Regions from separate parts of the Methylotuvimicrobium sp. KM2 genome, predicted to be linked through region 1. Evidence: predicted binding sites of a transcription regulator. Region 1 holds the regulator's gene; the other holds the start of a gene.
What was found. Region 1 encodes HrcA, which represses chaperone genes, less so after heat shock. Its sites were predicted from a motif close to TNTTAGCACTCNNNNNNNNNGAGTGCTAANA; they were not measured.
Positions count from the first base shown of each region.

Region 2: a site for HrcA is predicted at 1,845-1,875, ahead of groES (co-chaperone GroES). Genes of this name have one in related genera too.

Region 1 is NZ_CP150634.1:2,591,390-2,594,580, reverse strand. It holds gene WJM45_RS11000 (NAD(+) kinase) at 1-735, opposite strand, end outside; gene hrcA (heat-inducible transcriptional repressor HrcA) at 1,171-2,214, shown strand; gene grpE (nucleotide exchange factor GrpE) at 2,286-2,933, shown strand; gene dnaK (molecular chaperone DnaK) at 3,004-3,191, shown strand, end outside.
Region 2 is NZ_CP150634.1:3,071,861-3,075,051, reverse strand. It holds gene alr (alanine racemase) at 1-256, shown strand, start outside; gene WJM45_RS12875 (DNA-binding response regulator) at 595-1,068, shown strand; gene moeB (molybdopterin-synthase adenylyltransferase MoeB) at 1,030-1,773, opposite strand; gene groES (co-chaperone GroES) at 1,912-2,199, shown strand; gene groL (chaperonin GroEL) at 2,256-3,191, shown strand, end outside.

The DNA of each region.
Region 1 (3,191 bases):
GCAGGTGACCAAAGCATTGATTTGTTTGGTTTGACAGAAACTAATTTCGATTTCGGACGTATCGTCGATAACGATTGGGCGATTCGATAGCGTATGAGGATTAAGCGGTACCAAAACCAAGGCATTCAGAGAGGGATGCAAAATCGGTCCGCCCGCCGACAACGAATAAGCAGTCGAACCGGTTGGGGTAGAGACGATCATGCCGTCTGAACGCTGAGAGTTTAGATAGACGCCGTTAATGCGAGTGACGATTTCTATCATACTAGGCGTTACCCAGCGATGCACGACGACTTCGTTAACGGCAGTCTGCTCGTTAAAGACGCGGTGGTCGCGTATGATTTTTGTTCGCAATAAATAGCGCCTTTCTTCGCTATATTGGCCGGTTAAAATGTTGTTGATTTTGGGTAATAATTCATACGGCGAAATGTCGACCAGAAACCCGAGGCGCCCCAAATTGATCCCGACCAGTGGAATATCGTATTGGGCGATTGCACGCGCGGCGGATAAAAACGTACCGTCGCCACCTGCGGCGATAATTAGGTCGCAGTGCTGCCCGATAGTCTCGATGGCCGAACTTTCAACGTCGGATTCCGTTAAAAATTGAGCGCTCAAGCGGTCTACTATGACGGCATAGGCGTGCTGTTTAAGGTAACGGTAAAGAATCGCTAAAGTTTCGGCAATACCGGGGTCGCTGGCTTTACCGATAATGCCGATGGTTTTGAATGAGCTGTGCATTGTCGTTAATTTAAGAAAGGATTTGATCGAATTATACTCAATAAGTCAAGGGATAAGGGGAAAGATGAAAGATGAAAGATGAAAGGTGAAAGGGGCAAGGGGGAGGGTGTGGTGTCATAAGCGCCAACTTAAGGAAGGAACTCGTCATTCCGCCAGGGATTGGCGGAATCCAGGGCCACGGATGGCAATGCGTAGCACCACATCCTATCGACAACCCATACCGATATGACGAATAAAGCCATAAACGCACCATAGAATAGGCACTAAGTTGGCGCTTATGGGGTGTGGTGTGGGTTGTGATGGGGAATATTACGCGAGTTATGCTAAGTAGGTGTTTTTATTGTATTTGCTGGTATTGACAAGCGGAGAGTGAACTGCTAATTTGCGCCGCTGGCACTCGATGAGGTAGAGTGCTAATAAGCTAGAGGGTTTAATGTGAATAATAATCAGGTGTTGAACGAAAGATCGCTGCAATTATTGAAAGCATTGGTTGAACGTTATATCCAAGACGGACAACCGGTAGGTTCGCGCGCATTATCTAAGGATACCGAATTAAAATTGAGTCCCGCAACGATTCGTAATGTCATGGCCGATCTGGAGGACATGGGATTGATTCGTTCTCCGCACACCAGTGCAGGCCGGGTGCCGACCGTTAGTGGCTATCGTTTGTTTATCGATTCGCTGCTCACGGTAAAGCCTCTGAACTCGGAAGAACTTAAACTCTTGCGCAAAAATTTAATTGTTAAAGATAACGTCAATGATGTCATCGGGGTGGCATCGAGAATATTATCCGACGTCACGAGGATGGCCGGTGTCGTGACATTACCCAAGCGCGAACTGGTCAGTTTACGCCATATCGAGTTTTTGCCGTTATCCAATACCCGCGTATTGGTCATTTTCGTGACTAATGAACAGGAAGTGCATAATAAAATCCTCCATACATCAAAGCAATTCACCCCTGCTCAATTGCAGCAAGCCGCCAATTATTTAAATTCCGTTTATTCCGGATTGAGCCTAGCCGCAGTCAGAAAGGCCGTGCTGAAAGAGCTCAAAGACGCCCAAGAACAAATGAATCGGGAAATGTTGGACGCGGTGCAAATGGCTAAGTTGGCACTCGATCCCGGAAAGTCGGATGAAGATTATGTGTTAAGCGGCGAGACGAATCTAATGGGTTTTTCCGAATTATCGGACATGGAGAGGCTCAAGGAATTATTTGATGCTTTCAGTCAAAAACGAGGTGTTATCCATCTACTTGATCAATGCTTAAATGCCGAAGGCGTACAAATTTTTATCGGTGAAGAGTCCGGTTATCACGCATTCGAACAATGCAGCCTGGTTACCGCGCCGTACTCGATTAACGAACAAGTAGTCGGAGTTTTAGGCGTAATAGGACCCACCCGAATGGCTTATGAAAGAGTGATTCCTTTTGTCGATGTAACGGCAAAATTATTAGGCGCGGCCTTGAATCCCAAAACATAAGCCCCACATTTCTTGAAATAGAGTTTTTCCGTGGATGCGGACCGTTTTTTTATTTAAACCGGAGTTTAATAATGAGTAACGAGCAGGAGTTGCCCGAAAAGGCAGCGGACGAGCAAACCGAAACTATTTTGGAGCAAAACGCCGATGCGCAGCTAGATAACAATATAGACGAAAATAGCCAGCCGCAGACGGCTGAAAAGGTTGATATCGAAGAGTTATCGAAAAAGCTCGAAAAGACCGAACAAAAGGCTACGGAAAATTGGGATAAAGTTCTGCGCATACAAGCGGAAATGGAAAATCTGAAAAGAAGAACCCAAAAGGATTTGGAAAACGCTCATAAGTTTGCGTTGGAAAATTTTGCCAAAGAGCTGTTGACTGTTGTCGATAGTTTAGAGCTTGGTTTGCAAGCCGCTATCGGCGATAGCCCGGAAGTGCAAAAGTTTCGAGAAGGCAGCGAATTGACATTAAAACAATTCGAAGCCGTTTTTTCTAAATTCAATATTGAAGCGGTTAATCCGCTTGGGCAACCCTTTGATCCTGAGTTGCACCAGGCGATGGCTATGCAGCCATCTGCAGATGCCGAACCGAACTCGGTTATTAATGTATTTCAAAAAGGCTATGTATTGAATGGGCGATTGTTGCGTCCGGCAATGGTTGTTGTCGCCAAAGCTGAAGACAATCCTCCGCAAGAAACACCAAAAATCGATGAACAGGCTTGAACACATTAAAACTGCCCCCATATCGTAATCGACTAATTTTTTAAATACACTCTCAAGTCTGGAGCAATCAATGGCTAAAATAATCGGAATAGATTTAGGAACCACGAATTCTTGCGTGGCTGTGCTCGAAAACGGCACCGCACGCGTCATCGAAAATAGCGAAGGCGCTAGAACCACGCCTTCAGTCATCGCTTTCACCAAGGATGACGAGGTGCTCGTCGGGCAATCGGCCAAGCGTCAAGCGGTAACCAATCCCGA
Region 2 (3,191 bases), 480 kb from region 1:
CGGGGACGGTTATCCTCGTCATGCTCGATCCGGCACGCCGGTTCTTGTTAACGGCAAGCGCGTCGCGATGATCGGTAGGGTATCGATGGATATGATCACGGTCGATTTGAGCGGACAAGACGATGCCAAGCCGGGTGATCCGGTGACGCTATGGGGAGGCGGATTGCCGATCGAAGAGGTGGCGTCTTGGTCGGGAACCATCCCCTACACACTGGTTTGCGGCATTACTCAGCGAGTGCAGATTGTTGAAGAGTGATCTACTCCCTTCTTACTGAAGAATCGTTCAACTTTGTTGGGTATGGGGTATGCCTATCGAGGAGCGCCGTGAACCCGTCCATGGGGGCTTGACGGCGGCTCCCTGCCGCCGACATCCTCGCTAGGCATACCCCACACCTTCTCGTTCTTATACGCTTTTTCGGTCAAAAGGGAGTAGGTTGAGCAATATAGTACTTCGGTACAGTTAACAATTACGCAAAACAGACTAGACTCTTTTCTAAGTTGAAAACGTGGATGATTTTGACTCAAATAAACACAGAGGGGTGGAATTGGCTTTTTGAAAATCGGAAACTTAAAACTTAAACGATCGGTAAATTTATGATAGATTTGCAAATAATTGATAATGACGAAGACATTCTGCGGTTCATCGACGATCCGAGCCTAAAAATACGAGTCGATCATGACGAAATAAAGGCCTTGATCGCGGTTGAAAGATACAAGCCGCTTGTCGTTGTGCTTCGCTATGAACTTCGCGAACAGCAAACCGCCGAATATATTGCGTTATTAAATGCGGCGAGTCCCGATAGCAAAATAATTTTGGTCGCACCTGAGTTGACCGATCGTGAGGTCATCGATTGCTTGGTTTCGGGAGCCAGGGGGTATTTACCGTTTGCCGATTTGACAAGGTTTTTTAATAAGGCGGTCAAGGTTATTCGGCAAGAAGAGGCTTGGGTATCCCGCCGAATCATCTCGTTGTTGTGGAAAAAACTTCAACAACCGGTAAAAGAGTGCAATTCGGGTGATTTTATCGATCTATTTTCCGCAGGTAGGGCATTTCGGGTTTTTTCTTAATTTCATGCTGTTCCATTCCATCGTCAAACCGTCCAGTAATAATAATCGCCCGGTTAGCGTTTCGCCGGCGCCGGTAATTAACTTAATTGCCTCAAGCGCTTGAATGCAGCCAATAATGCCGGTAATGGGCGCAATAACGCCGTTGGTTGCGCAATTCTGCATCTCTTCTCCCGTGTCCGAGTACAAGCAGTTGTAACAAGGGCTGTCATGTAATCCCGGTGTAAAAACCGATACTTGGCCTTCAAATCGTATCGCGGCTCCGGATACCAATGGTGTTTGGTGTTTGACACAGGCGCTGTTAATCGCGAATCGGGTCGAAAAATTATCGCTACAATCAAGGACGATATCGGCTTTTTCTACGGTTTTGTCGAGCGCGATTCCGGTCAAGCGCTGCTTGAAAATATTAACTTGAGTATCCGGATTTAATTTTTTTAAGGTCTTTTGGGTTGAAATTACTTTGTCCGTCCCAATATCGTCGGTGTAGTGAGCGATTTGTCGCTGTAGGTTCGAAAGGTCGACTGTGTCGTCATCGTAAATAGTGATTTGTCCGACACCGGCTGCCGTGAGATAGATCGAAGCCGGTGAGCCAAGGCCGCCCGCACCGACGATCAAGACGTGTGCGCCAAGCAATTGTTGCTGGCCTTCGATATCGATTTGCGGCAGCATGATTTGCCGGCTGTAGCGTAATAGTTGGTCGTCTTTCATATTTTTAGGATAAATATCAATTTAGGTGCGAATGATGCCAAAGAACTTGACAGACTGCAAAAGCTGATTATTATTAGCACTCATTACTAGCGAGTGCTAATAATCCACTTTATTGTTTATATCGATTAGGAGATATTGATGAAAATACGCCCTTTACACGACAGAGTAATTATCAAACGTGTTGAAGAAGAAACCAAAACCGCCGGCGGTATCGTATTGCCTGGTTCTGCCGCCGAAAAACCGAGTCAAGGTGAAGTTTTAGCGGTAGGAACCGGTAAAGCGCTCGATAACGGTCAAGTCCGTGCGTTAGAAGTTAAAGTCGGCGATAAAGTGTTATTTGGTAAATATTCAGGTAGCGAAGTCAAAATCGACGGTGAAGAAGTCGTTGTGATGCGCGAAGAAGACATCATGGCTGTTCTGAGCTAACGGTCTCTTTTAACTGATTAAGTATTTAACATTAACCACAGAATCTAGGAATAAACATGGCAGCAAAAGAAGTTAAATTCGGTAGTGACGCACGTACCCTGATGGTTGCAGGTGTCAATATTTTAGCGAATGCGGTAAAAGTTACTTTGGGGCCTAAAGGCCGTAATGCGGTTTTGGATAAAAGCTTCGGCGCACCGACCATCACCAAAGACGGCGTCTCGGTTGCGAAAGAAATCGAGTTGCAAGACAAATTCGAAAACATGGGCGCGCAAATGGTTAAAGAAGTCGCGTCTCATACATCCGACGTTGCCGGTGACGGTACCACGACTGCGACCGTTCTGGCTCAATCCATCGTTAACGAGGGCTTGAAGGCCGTTGCAGCCGGTATGAACCCGATGGACTTAAAGAGAGGCATCGACTTAGCCGTGACTACAGCGGTCAAAGCCATCGAAGCGGCAGCAACGCCTTGCACAGACAGCAAAGCGATTGCGCAAGTCGGCACGATCTCCGCCAACTCCGACGAGTCTGTTGGTCAAATCATCGCCGAAGCGATGGAAAAAGTCGGTAAAGAAGGTGTCATCACCGTCGAAGAAGGTTCAGGTTTGGACAACCAACTGGATGTTGTCGAAGGGATGCAGTTCGATCGCGGTTACCTGTCTCCTTACTTCATCAACAATCAAGACAGCATGAGCGCCGAATTGGAAAATCCGTTCATCCTGCTGTACGACAAAAAAATCTCCAACATTCGTGATTTGTTGCCGGTACTGGAAGGTGTTGCCAAATCAGGCCGTCCGTTGTTGATTGTTGCCGAAGACGTCGAAGGCGAAGCGCTGGCGACTCTGGTTGTCAACAATCTGCGCGGTATCGTTAAAGTCGCTGCGGTTAAAGCGCCTGGCTTCGGCGATCGTCGTAAAGCGATGCTTGAAGACATCGCGATTTTGACTGGCGGCACCGTGATTTCGGAAGAAGTCGGTCTGTCTTTGGAAAAAGCT